Regions from separate parts of the Microbacterium pumilum genome, predicted to be linked through region 3. Evidence: predicted binding sites of a transcription regulator. Region 3 holds the regulator's gene; each other region holds the start of a gene.
The links. Region 3 encodes HspR, which represses chaperone genes until heat shock. Its sites were predicted from a motif close to AAGTTGAGTCNNNNNGACTCAACTT; they were not measured.
Positions count from the first base shown of each region.

Region 1 (7,884 bases), 3.7 Mb from region 3:
TTCGCTGCGCCTCGGCAGGGGATCGGGGCCAAGGCCAAAGGTCCAGACACACTCGGGATCCGGAAAGTCCCTGTCTGCTATACCTTGACCACGAGCGTAACCGGCGGCAAAGGACCGATCCCATGACTGAGCACGCGCCCCTCTTCGAAAATCCCGACCGAAATCTTGCGCTCGAACTCGTGCGTGCGACCGAGGCTGCGGCCATCCGTGCCACCCCGTTCATCGGACATGGCAACAAGAACGCCGCCGACGGCGCGGCGGTGGATGCCATGCGCAAATTTCTCGGCACCGTCAACTTCTCGGGCACCGTCGTGATCGGCGAGGGAGAGAAAGACGAGGCTCCGATGCTGTACAACGGCGAGGTCGTCGGCAACGGCCGCGGACCCGCGTGCGACATCGCGGTCGATCCGATCGACGGCACGTCGCTGACCGCCGCCGGCCGGCGCAATGCCATCTCGATGATCGCCGCCGCCGACCGCGGATCGATGCTCGACGCGTCCAGTGTCTTCTACATGCAGAAGCTCGTCGCCGGTCCAGACCTGGTCGGCGTCGTAGACATCCGGCTTCCGATCGGGGAGAACTTGCGTGCAATCGCGAACGCACGTGGACGAGCCGTGTCGGAGCTTCAGGTCGCCGTTCTCGATCGGCCGCGACACGAGGATCTCGTTCGCGACATCCGGGCCGCCGGCGCCGGCACCCGCCTGCTCCTGGATGGGGATGTCGCGGGTGGAATCGATGCCGCCAGTGTGGACGGGCTCTTCGATATCTGTGTCGGCACCGGCGGGAGCCCCGAGGGAGTCGCCACAGCCTGCGCAATCAAGGCGCTCGGGGGAGTGATCCAGACGATCCTCGCGCCGCAGTCCGACGAGGAGCGCCAGCGCGGCCTCGATGCGGGCCTCAAGTTCGACCACGTGTACGAGGCGGACGAGCTCGTCAAGAGCGACAACACCTTCTTCGTCGCCACCGGAGTCACCGATGGCAACCTCGTCAGCGGCGTTCGCCGGCGCGGCCACATCATCAGGACCGAGAGCATCGTGCTGCGCTCGCACTCAGGCACGATCCGGCGCGTTATCGCCGATCACCTCGCCGAGCGCTGGCTGGACGACTGATTCCGACCCCGGGTGTATCACCCAGGCCCGATCACGCTCTATCAAGACATCGAGTCCCGTTCGCGGACGTCGCCGGAGGACTACTACTCTGGCGAGGTCTATGGACCCCACCTTGGTCGGAGTGTGCATCATGGTCGATGGAAATGCCGCGGCACAGAGTCTTCTCGCGCTTCCCAGGTGCGATATCGGCAAGTGCTTGCAGCACGTGTGGCGAGCGTATGCGGACCACGGCGCCTCGGTTTCCGGCTTGTGGCCCACGGCCTTCGCCGCGTGGACGGACTCGCCGGGCAAGCACGAGGGTGATCGGAATCCGCCCGCCGGCGTTCCGGTGTGGTGGGGTGAACGGATAAACCCTTCGCCCGGCGATCGCAATGCTCATGCCGGCGATGTGGTGATCAGTCTCGGCGGCGGCAGAGTGGCAGCCACTGACTTTCCCGGCAACACACAGGTCGGCACCACGACTCTCGATGCCCGCCAGAACCAGATCAGGCGAATCTATCTCGGCTGGACCGAGACCATTCTGGGCGTACCCATCGATGGGATCGCCCAAGGGGTGCTTGCGGAGGTACCTCAACGACCGAAGGAGAAGAACATGTCGTACTCACTAGTCCCTCTGTCGAACAGCGACGAAATCCACGTCGTCTCGCTCATCACGGGCATACAGGCTCACATCAAGAACCCGGTTCACCTGAATCTGCTGAATCGCGTCAAGAAGAACGAATTCAACGACGAGATGCGTCAGCGAGAGCTCGACATCGTTCGCGGGTACCTCACCGCGATCAACCCGCCGCCGCACGTCGAGATCGACGCTCAGGCCCTCGCGGATGCGTTGTCGGACATCAGCGAGGATGTCGATCCGGCTACGGTCTCGGATCGGGTGAACGACGCGATCACAACGAACTCCAGAATTGCCGACGCCGTCGGCGACGGAGCCCTCAACAACAGACTGTGATCGTCGGCTTCTCGCTTCTCGCCTCGCCTCGTCGCGTCGCGTCGCGTCGCGTCGCGTGTGTCGGGAGTGTCGTCACCCCACCGGCGTGACGCGCAGCCAGACGAAGCCGTGCGCCGGCATCGTCATCCCGTCAGTGAGGTCGACGGGGGACTTCGTGACGATGTCTTCGGCGTCGCCCTGGAATCCGCTCAAGGTCATCGGTTCGATCCTCGCCGGATCGTCGCCGACGTTGGCGAGGACGAGGATGCAGGGAGATGCCGCATCCGCTCCTGGTCGCTGGTAGCCGAGCACCGCCGGATGGTGCGCATCGAAGCCGATCAGCTCGTTGCCCGCGAACTCCGGTGTCGATCGCCGCGCCCGGATGAGCGCCGAGAGCCGTCCGTACACCTGGCCGGGCACCGTCGCGGGGTCGTCGCGCTGCGCGTACCGGTCGGCCGGATTCGCGGGTCGATGCACCCAGCGGCTGTCGTCGGCGGTTGCCGGATCGACGACGTAGCTGTAGTCGTTCAGCTGTGCGACCTCGTCGCCGAGATAGATGAGCGGCACGCCGCCGGTCGACAGTGCGATCGAGTGGGCAAGGATGACGCGATCCACGCCGCCTGCGTCGTCCGCCTCGATGCCGGCGAGAGACGCCGTGGTGCCCGTGACGCGGGCGTCGCCCGTCTTCGGATTCTCCTGGAACGGAACCCCTCGCGCGAACGTCCCAGGCGCACGACCGACGAAGAAGTCGTTGAGGAACCGCCGGTGGCTGTAGCCGTGGATGCCGAGCTCCGCGGCATCCTCGTCGGCGAACGTCCAGCCGATGTCGTCATGGCTGCGCACGTAGTTGACCCACGAGGTGCCCGACGGCAGGGCGTGGCGCCGCTCGAGCGCCTGCTGCAGCAGGCGGGGGTCTCGGGTGGCGAGCGCCTCCCATGTCAGGGCCATTTGCAGCGGGTTGTACGACAGCTGACACTCCTCGAGCGAGATGTACTCTACGACCTCGTCGGGGTGCACGATCGCCTCGGACTTGAAGAGCAGGCAGGGCGCCGCCATCCGCAGCACCTCGTTGAACGCGCGCAGCAGCAGGTGGGCTTCGGGTAGCGACTCGCACGGCGTGCCGAGTCGCTTCCAGATGAATGCGACGGCATCCATGCGCAGGATCTCGACGCCCTGGTTCGCGAGGAACAGCATCTCGCCCGCCATGGCACGGAAGACTGCGGGGTTCGCGTAGTTCAGGTCCCATTGGAAGTGGTAGAAGGTCGCCCAGATCCAGCGACCGTCATCCAGCTGCACGAAGGCGCCTGGGTGGTCGTCGGGAAAGATCTCGCGGACGGTCTGCTCGTAGGCGTCGGGCATCGTGCGATCGGGATAGATGAGGTAGAAATCCTCGAACCCGGGCTCGCCCGCGATCGCCTTGCGCGCCCAATCGTGCTCATTGCTCGTGTGGTTGAAGATGAAGTCGACGACAAGCGAGATGTCGGCCGCCCGGAGCTCAGTCGCGAGGTGGGCGAGTTCAGCCATCGTGCCCACGCGCGGATCGACTCGACGGTAGCTCGAGACCGCGTAGCCGCCGTCCGAGTTGCCCTCCGGGCTCTCGAAGATCGGCATCAGGTGCAGGTACGAGAGGCCGAGCTCCTGGAAGTACGGGATCTTCTCGCGGATGCCGGCGAGCGAGCCTGCGTAGCGGTCGACGTAGCAGACCCCACCCAGCATCCGCTCGGACTGGAACCACTCCGGGTCGACGTCACTGCGGTCATCGCGCGCCCTGAGCTCGAGGGGCCTCGCATTCCACGATGCCGACGCCTCCGCGATCACGGCCGAGAGCTGTTCGACACCGTCGTCGCGCTCGCCGTACAGCGTGAAGAACAGCCGGTGCAACGTGGGGAAGTGCGCGTGGAAGCGATTCAGGAAGACCGGATCGTAGATCGTCGCGTCGCGGCGGGCCAGGTCGAGAACCTCCTGGATGTCGCTCGTCGAGTCGGCGCTCAGTCGTGGCATGCTCCTCCTAAGTTCGACTCCCGACGGTCGGAGGCCCCCGGAGCATCACCAGGCTATTGCGATGGGGTCGCCGGATGCGACGCGCGAGTGACAGAATTTCAGGGACCGAAGGTGGAACATGAGGCTCCAGCAGATCGCTCAGCACGCCGAGGACCTCGGTCGCGCCGCGGACTTCTACCGCGTGCTGCTCGAGGCCGAGCCGCTGGCGCGGTTCGATGAGCCAGGTCTGCTCTTCTTCGAGCTGGACGGGGTGCGGCTGCTGCTCGACCGCAACGCGCCGACATCCCTCATCTACCTGTACGTCGACAACGTGCACGAGACCCTCGAGCGACTCGGTGGCCTCGCCGATGTCGTGTCGCACCCGCATGTGATCTTCCACCACCACGATGACACCCTCGGCCCGGCCGAGCACGACGAGTGGCAGGCGTTCATCAGGGATTCCGAAGGCAACACCGTCGGGTTGATCGCGTTCCAGCGGCCATAGTGCGGCCCAGTGCGGGTGTCGGTGACTTCCGGGCCGATCAGCCCTGGCAAATCCCAGCACTCTGCCTGTCGACACACGTCGGATTCGCGCATCCTGCTCGTCACCTGAGTGGATTGCCGGGCACTATGCGCACAGGGCGTAGTCTGGCGGAGTGAGCGCATACGTCTCGGCGTTCGAGCTGTTCTCCATCGGAGTAGGACCCTCGAGCTCCCACACGGTCGGCCCGATGAGGGCGGCCCTCGACTTCGCGACCCGTCTGCGCGAAACGGGAGCGCTCGACCAGGTGGCGCGCGTCACGTGCACCCTGTACGGATCGCTCGGCGCGACGGGTATCGGCCACGGCACCCCAGACGCCGTCGTCGCGGGACTGCAGGGCCTGGCTCCCGAAACCGTGGATCCGGATGCCGTTCGCGCGGCGTGGAGCGAGTGGCCCGACGGTGAGCAGCTCGTGCTCGACGGCGCGCACGCCGTGCCGTTCTCGAAGGCCGACATCGTCTTCGCCCCGCGAACGCGTCTGCCCGGACATCCGAATGCGATGACGCTCGAGGCATGGGGCACGGATGCCGCACCCGCCGCGTCACCGAACAGCGACGATGCCGCACGAGCGGCGATCGGAATACGGGCGACGGGCAGCGCACCCGCTCAGGCGCCGATCGTCGCGAGCGACCAAGGACTCCTGTCGCGAGAGACGTACTACTCGGTGGGGGGAGGGTTCATCCGGCGCGACGGGGATCCTTCGACAGGCTCGGGGACCGCGTCGAGCAAGCCCGCGTATCCGCTCGACTTCGCCAGCGCGGACGCGCTCATCGAGCTGTGCGACGAGCGCGGCATCACGATCGCCGAGGCCGCCCGCATCAACGAAGAGGCGCTGCGCAGCGACGAAGAGATCGCCGCCGGGCTCGACGCCATCTGGGACACCATGGCCCGATGTGTCGAGGCGGGTCTGCACGTCGACGGTCTGCTGCCAGGCATGCTCCAGGTCAAGCGGCGGGCATCGGCGATCCGCGAACAGCTCGAAGCAGCGGAGGCCGATGGGCGCAGGGAGCTGCCGGGGGAGTGGCTCGGCGCCTTCGCCCTCGCGGTCAATGAAGAGAACGCCGCGGGTGGGCGCGTGGTCACCGCACCGACCAACGGCGCCGCCGGCATCCTGCCCGCCGTCGCCATGTACTGGTGGCGATTCCTCGCCGACTCAGGGCTCGGTGCAGGCAACGCCGTGACCCCGTACGGTGAGCTCGTCGGCAGCGCGCTCCTCGGCTTCTCCGCGCCGGCGGGCCCGCTCGACCCCGATCCGATCGACGAGGAACTCGTGGCCGAGGCGAACCGCCGGCGCGGCATCCGTCGCTTTCTGCTGACCGCGACCGCGCTCGGGTCGCTCTTCAAGGCGAACGCGTCGATCTCGGGCGCCGAAGGCGGGTGCCAGGCCGAGGTCGGCTCGGCGTGCGCGATGGCCGCCGGCGGGCTGACCGCTGTCATGGGTGGCACCAACCGCCAGATCGAGAACGCCGCCGAGATCGCGATGGAGCACCACCTCGGCCTGACGTGCGACCCCGTCGGCGGGCTCGTGCAGATCCCGTGCATAGAGCGCAACGCCATCGCCGCCTCGACCGCCGTGACCGCCGCCCGGCTCGCGTTGCGCGGTGACGGGTCGCACTACGTGTCACTCGACACGGTCGTCGAGACCATGCGGCAGACCGGCATCGACATGTCGACGAAGTACAAGGAGACCAGCGAAGGCGGTCTCGCGGTCAACGTCATCGAGTGCTGACCGATGCTGGCCCGGTTCGTTCTGGGCGAACAGAAATCTCATTAGCACTCGGGATGCCAGAGTGCTAGTCTGGGCGTAGTTGAGTCGAGTCGGCTCAACTCTACGAACGAGAGGAGATTCCCATGGCCACCTATGACCCCAGCCGAGACTTCGACCGCCTCGCGTCAAGTCTCTTCGACACGCGCAGAGGCCCGCGCCGAATGCCGATGGACCTGTACCGCGATGGCGACCACTACGTCCTGACCGCCGATCTGCCGGGTATCGACCCCGGTTCGGTTGACATCGACGTCGACGGTCAGCTGCTCACGATCCGCGCGGAGCGGACGCTGCGCAACGGCGACGACGTCAAATGGATCACACGCGAGCGAGAGGCCGCCAGCTTCCTGCGTCAGCTCAACCTGGGGCAGGGCATCGACACCGAGCGCATCTCGGCGAACTACAGCAACGGCGTGCTCAGCGTCACGATTCCGGTGAGCGAGCGGGCAAAGCCGCGCAAGATCGAGGTCATGTCAGGCAGCGATGCCTCAGTGATCCAGGCGCACGAGAACGCCGAGGAGCCGCAGCCGATCGACCAGTGACCGGTCGACACCGAGTCGAATCACGCTCCACTCTGGGAGCCGCTCCCGCCTCGCGACGGGGGCGGCTCCGGCATTTCCACGAGCAACCGGGCGTCGCCCGCTGCGTGGGCGCGTTCTAGGCTGACGCCATGCCCGAGTACGCCGTCCCCACGCCCAAGCGGCGCCGTGGTCGGCCGCGCGGCGGCGAGTCCGGCGCGCGCGATCGGATCATCGCCTCGGCCATCGAGGAGTTCGGCGAACTCGGCTACGACGGTGCGACGATGCGCGGGATCGCGGCGCGGGCCGGCGTGGATGCCGCATTGCTCCACCACTACTTCGGCACGAAGGCCGACCTGTTCGCCGAGACGGTGGGTGCGCCGATGCGGCCGGATGTCGACATCCCGGCCCTGCTTGCAGGACCTCGCGACGTGCTGGGCGAGCGCATCGTGCGCTACGTGCTCGAAGCGTGGGAGCGCCCCGAGACCCGCAAGCGCGGTGTCATGCTGCTTCGGGCGGGCATCGGCAACCGACTGGCGACACCGCTGCTGTCGGAGTTCCTGCAGCGCGAGCTGTTCTCGAGGATCGCCGCCCGACTCGACACTCCGGATGCCGCGCTCCGTGCCTCACTCGTCGCGGGCCAGCTGGCGGGGCTGCTCATCACCCGCTATCTGCTGCAGCTGCCGGCGGTGACCGAGGCGACCGTCGACGAACTCGTCGCGCGCGTGGGACCCACCGTGCAACGCTATCTTCTGGAGTGATTCGGCTCGAAGCTCGGAAGGGAATCGCATGTCGTTCCAGGCATACCTCGACAACATCGAAGACAAGACGGGTCTCACGCCACGCCAGTTCATCGAACTCGCCACGGCCAAGGGCTTCGGACCCGGCACGAAGTCCAACGAGATCGTCGCATGGCTCGACGAGGACTACGGCCTCGGGAGGGGACACGCCATGGCTCTCGTGTACGTCATCACGAAAGGCGACAAGATCGACTCGAAGCACGTGGGCACCGGCACCGCGCACAGCGACCCGTCCGACAC
Region 1 is NZ_BAAAOH010000001.1:4,428,029-4,435,912, reverse strand. It holds gene glpX (class II fructose-bisphosphatase) at 123-1,109, shown strand; gene ABD188_RS20075 (hypothetical protein) at 1,240-2,061, shown strand; gene ABD188_RS20070 (alpha-amylase family protein) at 2,134-4,041, opposite strand; gene ABD188_RS20065 (VOC family protein) at 4,160-4,525, shown strand; gene ABD188_RS20060 (L-serine ammonia-lyase, iron-sulfur-dependent, subunit alpha) at 4,677-6,290, shown strand; gene ABD188_RS20055 (Hsp20/alpha crystallin family protein) at 6,413-6,868, shown strand; gene ABD188_RS20050 (TetR/AcrR family transcriptional regulator) at 6,997-7,605, shown strand; gene ABD188_RS20045 (DUF4287 domain-containing protein) at 7,634-7,884, shown strand, end outside.
Region 1: the regulator HspR is predicted to act here: its motif matches at 6,367-6,391, upstream of ABD188_RS20055 (Hsp20/alpha crystallin family protein).

Region 2 (7,884 bases), 2.8 Mb from region 3:
GCCGCATCGCCTCGCGCAGCTTGCCCATGACACGGTCGCGCAGATCCTTCTCGGACCCGAAGCCCGTCGGGCCGCCGCCGTCCGCGATGAAGCCGATCGCTCCTGCGCGTGACGCGAGGAACTCGCTGCCGATGTTCGAGGTCATGACGACGACGGCGTTTCGGAAGTCGACGGTGCGCCCCTGGCCGTCGGTCAGCCGCCCGTCGTCGAGTACCTGCAGGAGCAGGTTGAAGACGTCGGGGTGAGCCTTCTCGATCTCGTCGAACAGCACGATCGAGTACGGATTGCGGCGTACGCGCTCGGTGAGCTGGCCGGCCTCGTCGTAGCCGACGTAGCCCGGAGGGGCGCCGATGAGGCGCGACACGGTGTGACGCTCGCCGAACTCGCTCATGTCGAACCGGACAACGGCGGTCTCGTCATCGAACAGCGAGGCGGCCAGCGCCTTGGCCAGCTCGGTCTTGCCGACGCCCGTCGGGCCGAGGAAGAGGAACGACCCCACCGGACGGTTCGCATCGCCCATGCCGGTGCGGTTACGCCGCACCGCCTTGGCGACGGCTGTGACGGCGTCATCCTGACCGATCACACGCCCGTGCAACTCGTCCTCCAGCGAGGCGAGGCGATCCCGCTCGCCCGCGGTCAGACGATTGACGGGGATGCCCGTGGCCCGGCTGATGACAGCCGCGATCTGCACGTCATCGACCACGGCCGCGGTCCCTGAGCTTGCCGCGGTCCCTGAGCTTGCCGCGGTCCCTGAGCTTGCCGCGGTCCCTGAGCTTGCCGCGGTCCCTGAGCTTGCCGCGGTCCCTGAGCTTGTCGAAGGGCGCGAGGTCGCCTCGTCGAGACGCGCCTGCACCTCTGCGATCTGGTCACGGATGCGGGAGGCCTCTTCGTAGTGCTCGTGCGAGACCGCCGCGTTCTTGTCGGCCTCGAGGGTCGCGAGGCGCTCCACAAGCGCGCTGACGTCGACCTTGACACCCAGGCGAAGCCGCAGGCGGGCTCCGGCCTGGTCGATCAGGTCGATGGCCTTGTCGGGCAGCACGCGCTCGGTGAGGTACCGATCGCCGAGCTCCACGGCGGCGCGGAGCGCGTCATCCGTATAGGTGATACCGTGGTGCGCCTCGTAGGCGGGTCGGAGTCCGCGCAGGATCAGCACTGCGTCCTCGACGGACGGCTCGCCGACCTTCACCGGCTGGAATCGCCGCTCGAGAGCAGGATCCTTCTCCACCACTCGGTATTCCTTGAGCGTGGTCGCACCCACCAGGTGCAGATCACCGCGCGCCAGGCGCGGCTTGAGGATGTTGCCGGCGTCCATGGCACCCTCGCCGCCGCCACCGGCGCCGACGACGGTGTGCACCTCGTCGATGAAGACGATCAGCTCCGCCTTGCGGGCGGCGACCTCATCCATTGTCTTGGTGAGGCGCTCCTCGAAGTCTCCGCGGTAGCGCGTGCCAGCGAGCATTGCAGGCAGGTCGAGGGCTATCACTCGCTTGTCTCGCAACTGCTCGGGAACCGCACCCGCGACGATCGCGGAGGCGAGACCTTCGACGATGGCCGTCTTGCCGACGCCCGCCTCACCGACCAGCACCGGGTTGTTCTTCGTCCGGCGGCTCAGGATCTCGATCGTCTGCTCGATCTCATCGGCGCGGCCGATGACCGGATCCAGCTCACCGGCCCGAGCGCGAGCGGTCAGGTCTGTGCCGTACGTGTCGAGCATGGGGGTGTCGGATGCCGCGGCATCCGTTCGACCGTCGCTCTGTGTCGCGGCGCCCGGCGTGACCGTCTCGCGCATGCCCTGAGTCAGCGCCTCTGCGGTGACCCCGGCGTGTGCCAGCACCTGCCCCGCCGGCGTGTCCTGCGCGAGGACCAGGGCGAAGAACAGGTGCTCGGGGTCGACGTACGTCGAGCCCGCCGAGCGCGCCACCTGGAAGGCGTGGAAGAGCGCGCGCTGCACCGACGGGGTGACCACGGCGCCGTCGACGTCTGCGGGGGCGGATGCCGCGGGCAGACGCTCCTCGGTCGCGCTGAGGATCGCGCCCGCATCGCCACCGATACGCTGCACGGCCTCCTTCGCGGGGTCCTCGGCGACGAGGACGCGCAACAGGTGCAGCGCGTCAAGCTCCCGCTGTCCGCGTTCGAGTGCGAAGCGTCCGGCGCGCTGCAGCACGTCCTGCGTCCGCGCGCTCAGGAAGCGGCTGAGGTCGATCGACCGCTCCGCACGCGCACGCTCACCCGCCATGTAGCGGGCGAGGAACTCGTCGAACGTGCTGCCGCTGTCGTCGGAGCCGCTCGGCGGGGTGAAGTCTTCGGGCATTCCATCTCCAAGGAAACTTGAGTCTAAATCTGTCAATTTTACAAACTTGAGCAGAGTCGTATCAAGTTCAAACCCTGGGGATCCGCCGATATTCCCGCATCCGTCGATTCAGATGATCGAGGGGTCGACCTCATCCCATTTCTGCGCCGTCTGAGCCAGCCAGAACATCGCGAAAAGTCCCAGCGCGGCGCACTCGCCGACCAGGATGAGTGGGACGCCGGTCTCCCCGACCGGATCCGCTCCGACCAGATTCAACACCGACACCGCAGCCACGAAGAACAGGCTGAGGGTGAACAGCACCGCGAAGACGAGGTACAGCGCCCGGAAGCTCGTGCCGCCCGCTCCGGCAGCGGCCGCGACCGAAACGACCGCCATCAGGCCCAGGAAGGTTCCGGTCGCGACCACGTGCGCCCATGGCACGAAGCTCTCCGGACTCATGGCCCACCACAGGGTCGCGCCGAGGATGATCGCGGCAGCGATCGCGATGACGGCGAGGAGGCCCTTCGAAACCGTCTTCTGAACTATGGCGAGGACCACCGCGAGCACCACGCCCGCACCCCCGATCACGGCGAAGGTCACCATGCCGTTCGCGATGTCGGGCAGATACTCGACGGGAACGCAGGGTGCTGTGTCGGGGCACGCACCGGTGAGACCGGGAACATCACCCTCGGCGATCACCGTGGGCACGATCGCGATGAGTGGACCGACGACCGCCGCGAGGTCGAGCAGGCCCTGCTCCAGACTGTGACCCGAGAGCGCCAACAGGCCCAGCGTGACGGCGAAGAGGGCGCCGACGAACACAGTGCGCCCGGGCGTGTAGTAGAGGGCGCTGATCGACGTGGGCCAGCCGTACGTCGTGCCGATCGCGATGAGCGAGACGAAGATCGCCGCGACAGCACCGATGATTCCGAGCCGGACGTAGCGGTACGTCCGCTGGGTGGACGTGCTGGCGAGCTGCATGTCGACACCGTCGCTCTCTTGGAGGGCGTCCGCGATGAGCCCTTCCGAGACCGATCATCCCGCGACGCCGGCATCCGCTCGCTGCACCCGGGCCGCGTGTCGTGCCACGTCCGGACGCCACGGTCAGTCTCCGGCTGATTCCCCACCGATCCGCACCACGACACTGCCCCGCTTTCTGCCGGTGTCGACGTAGCGGTGAGCCTCGACGATATCGGCGAGGTCGTACGTCCGATCGACCACCGGTCGAAGGTCGCCCGCCTCGGCGTGCCGCACGATCTCGGCCATGACCGGCGCGCCGAACATCGAGCCGGTATGCGTGACGAGCTTTCCGCTGCGCCGCGACTGGATGCGCTCGCCCAGCATGCCCGGCAGGTCCGAGATCACGAGCAGCAGAGCCGCGCCGGGCTTCATCACGCGGCGGCTGCGACTGAAGGGTGCGTTGCCGACGCACTCGACGATGACGTCGTATCGCTCGTCGCCGGCCGCGAAGTCCTCCGTCGCATAGTCGATGACGCGGTGCGCGCCGAGGGAACGGACGAGATCGGCGTTGCCCTGGCTGCACACCCCGGTCACGCGGGCGCCTGCCTGCGACGCCAGCTGCACCACGGCAGTCCCCACCGCACCCGAGGCGCCGTTCACGAGGATGTCGGTCCCCGGCCCGAGCTCGACACGGTCGAGGAAGGAGATCGCGGTATAGCCGCCGAACACCAGGGCGGCGGCATCCTCGAACGACATGCCCGCTGGCTTGGGTGCGATGCAGCCGTTCGCCTTGACGGTGACGTATTCCGCATGGCAGCCCATGCGGGGTCCCTGCATCACGATGACCTCGTCGCCCGGCGTGAATCCCGTGACGTCGGCGCCGACAGCCTCGATCACGCCGGCGCCGTCCATCCCGAGGATGGCGTGCCGCGGGCGGAAGACCCCGAGGGCGACGACGGCCAGCAACCCGAGTCCCCTCGGCAGATCCTTCGCGCGCAGGCGGTGGTCTGCGATGCTCACGGTCGAGGCACGCAGGCGTATGAGCACCTCGTCGTGCGCCGGCACCGGCCTGGGAACGCGCTCGACGGCCACGACCTGCGGTGGCCCGAACCGGCGGGCCACAGCGGCGGTCATCATGGTGACGGTGGTGGCTGACCCCATCGTGTCTCGAGTCATCGCAATCCCCTTACTCTGTAAGTATTACACCGTAAGGTACTCTGAGATCCTCGCTTTGTCCATCGCCAGCCTGACGTTGTACGGTGATCGAAGGAGGTGGGTCGATGACGGTTTCGCGCAAGGCGGCCGAACGCGCTCCCCTCACGAAGGACCGCGTGCTGTCGGCGGCGTCTGCCATCGCCGACGACGACGGGCTGGACGCGCTCACGATGCGCCGTCTCGCCGACGATCTCGGCGTCGAGGCCATGTCGATCTACTACCACCTGCCCAACAAGGATGCGATCCTCGATGGCCTCGTCGAGCTCGTGTTCGGCGAGGTCGAGGCGGAGGTCGGCGGCTTCGCACATAGGACCGACGTCGGCGCGGAGTCGGTGGATGCGTGGCAGAGCGCACTGCGCGCCCGGATCCTCGGCGCGCGTCGCGTACTGCTGCGGCATCGCTGGGTGCCGAGCGTGATGGAGTCGCGCTCGGTGCTCGGCCCGACGATGGCGCGCTACATCGACGGGATCGTGGGCATCATGCGCGCCGGCGGCCTTTCGTTCGACCTCATCCACCATTCGCTGCACGCGCTCGGCAGCCGGATGTACGGCTTCTCGCAGGAGCTGACGATGGACAGCGGGGCCGCCACGCCGACTGGCGATGACCTGACGCAGATGCGGGCGTTCGTGCCGAACCTGGCGGCGATGCTCGACGATGTCGTGCACGACGATCCGGAGTCGACGCTCGGCTGGTGCGACGATCAGACCGAGTTCGAGTTCGGCCTGGACATCCTGCTCGACGGCATCGCACGGCGCGGCGCCGAGACGGACACCCGCTGATGCGTGAACCCTTGCTCTCTGGTGACCATGGAGCATTGACGTGAGCTTCTCGCTCGACGCGATCCGGCGATGGCCCGACATCGAGAGTCCTGACCTGCCGGCGATCGATGCCGCCGATCGGCTGATCTTGGATGAATCCGCCGTTGCTAGAGCCGGGGTGGGCGAGTCGAAGCTCGTGGTCATCGGCGACGGATACGGCGCCCTGACGCTGGGTGCGGCAGCAGCCGCCGTGGAGCGAGGGACGGATGCGGCTGCCCTCGACATCCGGGTCCATCAGGATCCGCTCACGGGCGAGCAGGCGTTGGCCGCGAACGCCGAGCGCGTCGGCCTTGCCGGCACGTGCCGCTCGCTGCCGCTCTCGGCCGAGCTGGTGGGAGGCGCCGGCGTCGTGGTCATGCGGCTCCCCCGGTCGCTCGAAGCGCTGCGGGAAACCGCGGGCTTGATCGCCGCTCATGCGTCACCGGATGTCGAGGTGTACGCGGGTGGCCGGCTCAAGCACATGACCCTCGCGATGAACGATGTGCTCCGCGAGCATTTCGACACTGTCGACGTGAGCCACGCCCGGCAGAAGTCGCGCGTGCTGATCGCCCGCGGCCCGCACGACGGCTGCGATCCACAGCCGCGGCGGGCCGTCCACGACGGGCTCGTGGTGTGCGCCTTCGGCGAGACGTTCGCGGGCACGTCCATCGACATCGGCACCCGGCTGCTGCTCGAGAGCCTGCCCGTCGACATCCCGTCAGACGACGCCGTGGTCGACATGGCGTGCGGAAGCGGAGTCGTCGCGGCATGGCTTGCTCGCCGGCATCCTGAGCTGCGGGTCTACGCAACCGACCAGTCCGCGGCCGCCGTGGCGTCGGCGCGGGCGACCGTCGAGGCCAACGGGGTGGGCGATCGGATCACCGTGGAGCGGGATGATGCACTGTCACTCGTGCCCGACGCGAGCGCGACGCTCATCGCACTCAACCCGCCGTTCCACCTCGGCGGCGCCATCCACGAGGGAATCGCGCCGCGCCTCTTCGCCGACGCAGCCCGTGTGCTGCGGCCCGGCGGGGAACTATGGACCGTGTGGAACTCGACCCTCTTCTACCGCCCGGCCCTCGAGCGGCTCGTCGGCCCCACCCGTCAGGTCGCGCGCAACGCGAAGTTCACCGTGACTGCTTCGGTGAAGGGGTGAGCCGCGCTCAGCCGTCGGTGCCCGAGTCCTCGCCGTCCGAGTCATCGGTCGGCTCGGGCGTGGGGAGGCTGTTGTCCGGGACCGGCGTCGGCCCGAACAGGGTCCAGGCGCCACCGCTGCACTGGTAATACTGGTTGACCTCGGTGTCGATGTACACATCTCCGTCGGTCTGACACGTCTCGTCGTCGGGTGCACCGACGCCGAGAAGGACCTGCGTGCCCGCCGTGCCGGGTGCGCCCGGTTCGCCGGGAGCCCCGGGCGTGCCGGCGGGGCCGGTCTCGCCGGTCAGATTCTCGGCGGCATTGGCCTTGATGTTGCCGACCCAGACCCAGTCGTCTCCCTGGAAGACGTACACGTCCGCGTTCGAGCGATCGATGTAGACGTCGCCCTCGTAGCCCTTGCCGGACTCCGGCGCCCCCGTCCCCGCCCGCACGGCCGATCCAGCCGGCAGGAGGTCCTCGACGATGGCTTCGTAGTCGGGCGGAGCGGTCTCGCTCGGAGTTGCAGCGGGTGTCTCCACGGCGGATGGCGTGGGCTCGGCCGCCGCCTCGTTGCCGGCCGATCGCGCAAGCCATGAGCCGAGGAATGCCGCGACGAACGAGAGGAGGACGACGGCGACACCGATCCAGATGAGCGCCCCACGGCTCACGCCTGACGTCGGCGGCTTCGGGGCATCGACGGGCGCCGGTGCACGGGTGATCGGCGGGGTCTGGTCGTTCTGGCCAGTGCTCATGGGGACTTCCTTCCGGCATGCACCGCACCGCATACACGGGCGATTTCGCCGAAAGCCTACGGTGCACCTCGCACGCGGCAATCACCCTGGCCGGATGATCTGGTACCTGCTGGAGGGTTGCTGTGCCGGCGGCAACGGTGGCGGCGCTACGTGCTGATCAGAAGTCCCAGTCCTCGTCTTCGGTCGCCTCGGCCTTGCCGATCACGTAGGACGAGCCTGAGCCCGAGAAGAAGTCGTGGTTCTCGTCGGCGTTCGGCGAGAGCGCGGACAGGATCGCCGGGTTCACGTTCGTGACGGTGGCGGGGAACATCGCCTCGTAGCCCAGGTTCATCAGCGCCTTGTTGGCGTTGTAGTGCAGGAACTTCTTGACGTCCTCGGTCAGGCCGACGCCGTCGTAGAGGTCCTGCGTGTACTGGATCTCGTTGTCGTAGAGCTCGTACAGCAGCGAGAACGTGTAGTCCTTGATGTCGTTGCGCTCGGTCTCGCTGACCCGCTCCAGTCCCTTCTGGAACTTGTAGCCGATGTAGTAGCCGTGCACGGCCTCGTCGCGGATGATGAGGCGGATCAAGTCGGCGGTGTTCGTGAGCTTCGCTCGGCTAGACCAGTGCATCGGCAGGTAGAACCCCGAGTAGAACAGGAAGCTCTCGAGCAGGGTCGAGGCGACCTTGCGCTTGAGCGGGTTGTCGCCCTGGTAGTACTCCATGACGATTTGAGCCTTCTTCTGAAGGTTCGG
Region 2 is NZ_BAAAOH010000001.1:3,529,390-3,537,273, forward strand. It holds gene ABD188_RS15910 (ATP-dependent Clp protease ATP-binding subunit) at 1-2,311, opposite strand, end outside; gene ABD188_RS15915 (hypothetical protein) at 2,420-3,271, opposite strand; gene ABD188_RS15920 (NAD(P)-dependent alcohol dehydrogenase) at 3,395-4,426, opposite strand; gene ABD188_RS15925 (TetR/AcrR family transcriptional regulator C-terminal domain-containing protein) at 4,531-5,244, shown strand; gene ABD188_RS15930 (class I SAM-dependent methyltransferase) at 5,285-6,418, shown strand; gene ABD188_RS15935 (hypothetical protein) at 6,426-7,151, opposite strand; gene nrdF (class 1b ribonucleoside-diphosphate reductase subunit beta) at 7,309-7,884, opposite strand, start outside.
Region 2: the regulator HspR is predicted to act here: its motif matches at 2,326-2,350, upstream of ABD188_RS15910 (ATP-dependent Clp protease ATP-binding subunit).

Region 3 (7,884 bases):
TGAGCCCCACGAGCGAGGCCTTCCAGGCTTTGACGCGGAACACCCCGAGGAGGATGAACAGCGTCACGAGGGGGATGACCGCGACGAGCGCGGAGAAGAACAGCGACCCGAACACGGGGTCGAGGATCTGTTGGAACACGGGGAACTCTCCTTCGAGCCGCGCCATCATGCGCGTCATCGTCGCATCCGAGTCATTCTAGTCCTCCTATTGTCAGACAAGTAGACAAGTCTGTCAAGTGCTCACGGTAGACAATGGCGGCTAATATTGGATGCAGAAGGTGCTCGCGGGCGCATGCACACAGGAGGTCCGGATGCCGAGGGTTGCCGCCGTCTCGATCATCGACGCCGTCACAGCCGACCTTCGTCGGCGCGTGCTGGCGGGAGAACTCGAACCCGACACGCCTCTGGCGGAGGTCGAGATCGCCGACTTCTACGACGTCGCTCGCCCCACGGCGAAGGCCGCGATCGAGAATCTCGTGCGCGAACGGCTCCTCGAGCGGAGCGCCCACAAGACCGCCCGTGTCATGCGACTGACGCTCGAGGACGTTCGCGACATCTACCGCGCACGCTCGATCATCGAGGCAGAGGTTCTTCGGCGCCTCGCCGCCGACCGCCTCGTGCCCGCAGCCGCCCGCGCTGCCAATGCCGAGATCGCCGCCCTCGCCGGCGCCTCGCCGCGCGAGATCGTCGATCCCGACATGCGATTCCATCGGAGTCTCGTGGACGCACTCGACAGTGAGCGGACCAGTTGGGTCTACGAGTCCCTCGCATCGGAGGTCGTGTTCTGCATGTCGCAGGTGCAGGGCGCCTCGCTCCTGCCGACGAGCACGATCGCTGCCGAGCACGATCGCCTGCTCGAACTCATCGAGCTCGGGCAGGGCGAGGCGGCAGCAGAACTGCTCGCGGTCCACCTCGGCCGCGCGCGGGAGCGCCTGGTCGAGCGCCTCGGCGGTCAGCCGGGCCCGGAGGCGGCTGCCCCGATCGACATCTGACGCCGTCGCGACCTCGACCTGAGGCGGCGTTCTTCCGGCACGATAGGCTCGCGGGCATGTCCGCGGATGACGTCACCGGAGCGGCCGGTGCGGATGCCGCAGGCGAAGCATCCGCGCAGCCCGAGCAGCCGGCATCCCGACCTCTGGCCAGAGGGCGCAGGCGTGGCCGCTCCGAGCGGTCGCTCGAGCGGATCGCCGAATTCGAGGGCGGCGACGACGCGTTCGTCATGTACTTCAAGGAGCGCGTCTACGCCACGTTCACCGGACTCGCGATCGTGCTGGTGGTGAACGCGAACGACCATTCCGATCCGGAGCACGCGCTGTTCGCGCTGCTGCTCGGCGTGTTGGGCATCACCGCGGCGGGGTTCGTCTCGGAGGTCATCTCGCACCTCGCGGTGCATCGGGAGTTCCCCCGCAGGCAGGACCTCGCGATCATGCTGCGGATCGCCGGTGGTGCACTGAGCACGGTCACGGTCCCCGGCATCCTCCTGGTGCTGGCGTGGGTCGGGGTCATGCAGCTGCCCACGGCGCTGCGTGCCTCGTCGATCGTGTACATCGCGACCCTCGGGCTGATCGGCTGGTTCGCCGTGCGCCGGTCCCGCCTGGAGTGGTGGAAGCAGCTGTTGGCACTGGGCCTGCTCGTCGCCCTCGGGTTCGCCGTCGTCGGCCTGCAGATACTCGCCCACGCTGCGTGATCCCGGTTGCTGAAAGTTGAGTCCATGTGGCTCAACTCTATTTGACAGGTCTGATGTGGGTGGATAGCCTTGAGTCACCACGGCTCAACCCGTTCGAAACGGTCGGGTCGCACCACGGATTTTCCACGAAACCACGGGCTGCGCTGTCCGCTCAGCCCACAACAAGGAGAGATACACATGGCACGTGCTGTTGGAATCGACCTCGGTACGACCAACTCGGTCGTCAGCGTCCTCGAGGGCGGCGAGCCCAAGGTGATCGCGAATGCCGAGGGCTTCCGCACGACACCGTCGGTCGTCGCGTTCACCAAGGACGGAGAGGTGCTCGTCGGCGAGACCGCCAAGCGCCAGGCCGTCACCAACGTCGACCGCACCGTCTCGAGCGTCAAGCGCCACATGGGCACCGACTGGGGCTTCCAGGTCGACGGCAAGAAGTGGACTCCTCAGGAGATCTCGGCCCGCATCCTGCAGAAGCTCAAGCGTGACGCGGAGCAGTACCTGGGTGACGCCGTGGCGGATGCCGTCATCACCGTGCCCGCGTACTTCAACGACGCCGAGCGCCAGGCCACCAAGGAGGCCGGCGAGATCGCGGGCCTCAACGTCCTGCGCATCATCAACGAGCCGACCGCGGCGGCGCTGGCGTACGGCCTCGACAAGGGCAAGGAGGACGAGCTCATCCTCGTCTTCGACCTCGGCGGCGGAACCTTCGACGTCTCGCTGCTCGAGGTGGGCAAGGACGACGACTTCTCGACGATCCAGGTGCGCTCCACCGCCGGCGACAACCGCCTCGGCGGCGACGACTGGGACCAGCGCCTCGTCGACTACTTCATCAAGCAGTTCAAGGACACCACCGGCGTCGACGTCTCAGGCGACAAGATCGCGCTGCAGCGGCTCAAAGAGGCCGCAGAGCAGGCGAAGAAGGAGCTCTCCTCGTCGACGAGCACCAGCGTCAACCTGCCGTACCTGTCGCTGACCGACAGCGGTCCGGTGTCGCTGTCCGAGACGATCACCCGCGCCAAGTTCGAGGACCTCACCAAGGACCTCCTCGACCGCACCAAGAAGCCGTTCGAGGACGTCATCCGCGAGGCCGGCATCAAGGTCGGCGACATCGACCACGTCGTGCTCGTGGGTGGATCCACCCGCATGCCCGCCGTCGCCGAGCTCGTCAAGCAGGAGGCCGGCAAAGAGGCGAACAAGGGCGTCAACCCCGATGAGGTCGTCGCCGTCGGCGCTGCTCTGCAGGCCGGTGTGCTGAAGGGCGAGCGCAAGGACGTCCTGCTCATCGACGTGACCCCCCTGAGCCTCGGCATCGAGACCAAGGGCGGCATCATGACGAAGCTCATCGAGCGCAACACCGCCATCCCGACCAAGCGCAGCGAGACCTTCACGACCGCCGACGACAACCAGCCGTCGGTCGCGATCCAGGTGTTCCAGGGCGAGCGCGACTTCACCCGCGACAACAAGCCGCTCGGAACCTTCGAGCTCACCGGCATCGCCCCGGCCCCCCGCGGCATCCCGCAGGTCGAGGTCACCTTCGACATCGACGCCAACGGCATCGTGCACGTGTCCGCAAAGGACAAGGGCACCGGCAAGGAGCAGTCGATGACGATCACGGGCGGCTCGTCGCTGGCGAAGGAAGACATCGAGCGCATGGTGCGCGAGGCCGAAGAGAACGCAGCCGACGACAAGAAGCGTCGCGAGTCCGCCGAGACCCGCAACCAGGCCGAGACCCTCGCCTACTCGATCGACAAGCTGATCAGGGACAACGCCGACAAGCTGCCCACCGAGGTGAAGGACTCCGTTCAGGCGGATGTGGACGCGCTCAAGGCTGCGCTCGCAGGCGAGGACGACGACGCGGTGAAGACCGCGTACGACAAGCTCAACCAGAGCCAGTCGCAGCTGGGCGAAGCCATCTACCAGTCCTCCCAGGCGGCGGGCGAGAACCCTGACCCCGCGGCGAACGAGCCGGGTGCCGGCAATGTCCCGAACCCCGAAGAGGATGTCATCGACGCCGAGGTCGTCGACGACGAAGACGAGAAGCCGTCGGCCGGCTCAGGGGAGTCGAGGTAGCCATGGCGAAGAAGGGCTTCGAAGAGCCTGAGGGTCCGCAGGATCCGGGGCGCGGCGAAGATCTCCCCGCAGCCGAGGGTGCGGAGGCGCCGGCGCAGCCCGCCGGCGCCTCCGGCCCGGACGCGCCGGAAGAGCTGACCGTCGACCACATCCTGGGCGCGGCTCAGAACGCGGATGCCGCCGCCGAGGACGCGGTACTGGCAGACCTCGAGTCGCAGCTGCTGAACGACCTCAAGCGCCTGCAGGCGGAGTACGCCAACTACCGGCGCCGCACCGAGGAGCAGCGCGAGCTCGAGATCGAGCGCGCGCAGGGGGCAGTCGCGAAGGGGCTGCTTCCGGTGCTCGACGACCTCGACCGCGCCGAGAAGCATGGCGACCTCGAAGAAGGCACGCCGTTCTCGGCGATCGCGGACAAGGTCCGCGGCGTCGCGGAGCGGATGGGCCTGTCGACCTACGGCGCCGCCGGTGAGGTCTTCGACCCGCAGCAGCACGAGGCGATCTTCCAGGCTCCCACCCCGGGAGTCACCCAGCCGACGGTGCTCGAGGTCGTCGAGACCGGCTACCGCCTGGGTTCCGTCGAACTGCGTCCTGCGAAGGTCGTCGTCGCCGTGCCGGCAGACCCGTCGACGAGCTCAGGGGCCTGAGGAGGCACATGGCCAGCCAGGACTGGTTCGACAAGGACTTCTATCAGGTCCTCGGCGTCGCCAAAGACGTCAGTGACGCCGACCTGAAGAAGACCTACCGCAAGCTCGCGCGCAAGTACCACCCGGACTCCAATCAGGGCGACACCGCAGCGGAGTCGAAGTTCAAGGAGATCAGCGAGGCGTACTCGGTGCTCTCCGACGCCGAGCAGCGCAAGGAGTACGACCAGATCAGGGCGATGGGCTCGGGTGCCCGCTTCACCGCGGGCGGCGAGGGCGCGGGCGGCTTCGAGGACGTCTTCTCGATGTTCAGCCAGGGCCGCGGCGGACGAGCGCAGACCGCAGAAGACTTCGACGACATCTTCTCGATGTTCAACCAGCAGCAGGGTGGACGGTTCGGCTCGGGGAGGTTCGGTCAGCCGAGCGGCGGCTTCCGCGGCTACGGCGGCCCGACCCGCGGCTCCGACGTGACCGCGCGCACCACGATCGACTTCATCACCGCTACCAAGGGCGAGACGATCACCCTGCAGGGCGAGGACGGCAAGCCGTTCAAGGTCAAGATCCCGGCAGGGGTGTCCGACAACCAGAAGATCCGGCTGCGCGGCCGCGGCCGTCCCTCGCCGGACGGCGGAGAGCACGGCGACGTCGTGGTACAGGTGACCGTCAGGCCGCATCCGGTCTTCACGCGAGAGGGGCTGAACCTGCGCGTGACCGTCCCCGTCACCTTCACCGAGGCGGCGCTCGGCGCAACCATCGAGGTGCCCACGCTCGGTGGAGACCCCGTCAAGCTGCGCGTCGCCCCCGGGACGCCATCGGGCCGCGTGCTGCGCGTCAAGGGCCGAGGAGTGCAGACCACGAAGGGAACCGGAGACCTCCTCGCGGAAGTCCAGGTCGCGGTGCCGTCGCACCTCGACGACGAAGCCCGCGAAGCGCTCGAGCGCTACCACCGCCTCGAGCCGAAGGAGAATCCGCGAGCCGACCTCATGGCGAAGGCGCGCGGCTGATGGTTGAGCACCGCGAACTCGACGAGGACGCACCCATCCTCGCGATCGCCGTCGCCGCGGAACTGTCGGGCATGCATCCGCAGACCCTGCGTCAGTACGACCGCCTCGGCCTCGTCGTGCCCGCGCGCACCCAGGGCGGCTCGCGCCGGTACTCGCTGCACCACGTCGAGCAGCTGCGGCAGGTGGCTCGGATGTCGGGGGAGGGCATCGGCCTTCCGGCCATCGCGCGCATCCTCGACCTCGAGGAGCGGGTGCGCGAACTGCACGTCCGGGTGCACGAACTCGAGGAGCGCATGCGGACCGAGCTCGAGCGCCGCCCGGGTGCGCGGGTGTTCGCGGCCGGTTCGACGGGTGCCGTCGTCACGCTGCGCCATGGCACGCGCACGCGCCGTGCGACCGAGCTCGTGGTCTGGCGGCCGCGGCGGCCGCTCGACGCGCCGGCGGGCCCCGACACGACGCCAGGGGAGTCCGACGAGGACGTCGGCGCACCCTGACGCGATCGAGCGGCATCTATCCCTCGCGGTGGGCGGTGTGGTTCAGTGAGCGCATGACAGAAACCTCGCCCACGACGGGGAAGCTCAACACCCGGCTCGCGATCCTCCTCGCCATGGCGATGTTCGTCCTCGTGTTCGACACATCCCTCATGAATGTGTCGATCTCCGCGGTCGTCCACGACCTCGGCACCACCGCCAGCGGTGTGCAGGGTGCCATCGCCCTCGAGGCGCTGGTCTCGGCCGCCTTCATTCTGATCGGCGGCAAGACCGGCGATCTCATCGGGCGTAAGCGCGCTTACGTGCTCGGACTTCTCGGGTACGCAGTCGGAGCTGTCGCGATGGTGTTCGCGCAGGACCTCATGGCGGTCGTCATCTTCTGGGCCGTCATCGGCGGTATCGGGGCGTCACTCCTGCTGCCTGCCATGCAGTCGCTCATCCACGGCAACTTCGAGGGCGCGCAGCAGAAGCGCGTGTACGCCCTCGTCGGCGCCTCTGCCGCCATCGCCGCCGCGGTGGGACCACTTCTCGGCGGATTCATCACGACCGTCTGGACGTGGCGCGTCGGGTTCGCCCTCGAAGCGGTGGTGATCGCGGTGGTGCTCTCGGGAATCGGACTCGTCAAGGACGCGAACTACACCGGATCGCGGATCGTCGACTGGGGAGGCGCCGCGCTCTCGGTGGTCGGCATGGGCGGCATCGTGCTCGGCATCCTGGTCTGGCAGGAGGGCGGTGAGTACGTCGCGCTGCTGATCGGCCTGGGCGTCATCGCGATGCTCGGCTTCGCATGGTGGATCGTCAGCCGCAAGAAGCGACAGAAGGCGACGCTGATCGATCCCGCTCTGTTCCGCTCGAAGCCCTTCCAGTCGGGCGTGAGCGGACAGCTGCTGCAGCAGATCGCGCTCGGCGGCACGATGATCGTGCTGCCGCTCTACCTGCAGATGGTGCTGGAGTACAACGCGCTCGAGGCCGGTCTCTCGATCGCGCCGCTCTCGCTCAGCATGTTCGTCGTGGCGATCCTCGCCGGACGAAGAGCGAAGGGGCGGCCGGCCAACCTCATCCTGCTGGGCTTCATCCTGCTGGTCGTGGGGTTGGGGATCATCGTGCCGATCGTGCCGCTCGCGACCTCGGGCTGGTGGCTCACGATCCCGCTCATCATCGCAGGCGCCGGACTCGGGCTGCTGGTCTCGCAGCTCAACAACTACACGCTTGCGCCGATCTCGAACGAGCGGGTGAGTGAGGCGGCGGGAGTCAACTCGGCTGCCGGATCGTTCGGCCTGTCGTTCGGCCTCGCGTTCGCAGGTGCGATCATGCTCGCCACGCTCGCGTTCACGTTCACCGCGATGGTGGACGCCAGCACCGTGCTGCCGTCCGACGACAAGGCGCAGATCTCCGCGACGCTGGAAGACGACGCGCAGCTGATGTCGACCACCCAGCTCAACGACATGCTCGCCGGCGAGCCGCAGGATGTGCAGGACGAGGTGATCGCCATCAACGAGCAGGCCCGTCCGATCGCCTTGCAGGTGGCGCTCTTCATCCCGATCCTCGCCGGCCTCGCGGGCATCGGCAATGCGTTCCGGATGCGGCGGCTGCCCGACCCTGAGCCATCGGGCAATGCCGAGTCGGTCATCGGCGGCTGAACGGGCTGTGATGAGCGGCTCGCCGAACGCGACGGCGAGTGACGGCCCACAGTCGTGGGACTGTCCGGGCGCGCCCTCGCGGGTGTGCGCGGGGCCGCGGATAGCCTGGCGCCGTGAGACAGTCCCACGCTCCGGCACCCCCTGCAGCTCCGGCGATGTCTCCGACACTGCGGGTTCTCATCGGGCTCGCCGCCGCTGTGATCGCCCTCGCGGGTCTTTCGTTCGCCCGTGACCTCGTCGGGCCGCTGGTTCTCGGCGCGGTCATGGTCATCATCTGCCATCCGGTCCGACATCCGCTCGAGCGCCGCGGTTGGCCGCCATGGGCCGCGACGACCGCCGTCATCGTCGTGGCAT
Region 3 is NZ_BAAAOH010000001.1:720,656-728,539, reverse strand. It holds gene ABD188_RS03290 (L-lactate permease) at 1-178, opposite strand, end outside; gene ABD188_RS03285 (GntR family transcriptional regulator) at 312-992, shown strand; gene ABD188_RS03280 (hypothetical protein) at 1,049-1,687, shown strand; gene dnaK (molecular chaperone DnaK) at 1,865-3,754, shown strand; gene ABD188_RS03270 (nucleotide exchange factor GrpE) at 3,757-4,398, shown strand; gene ABD188_RS03265 (DnaJ C-terminal domain-containing protein) at 4,407-5,399, shown strand; gene ABD188_RS03260 (heat shock protein transcriptional repressor HspR) at 5,399-5,893, shown strand; gene ABD188_RS03255 (MFS transporter) at 5,947-7,530, shown strand; gene ABD188_RS03250 (AI-2E family transporter) at 7,644-7,884, shown strand, end outside.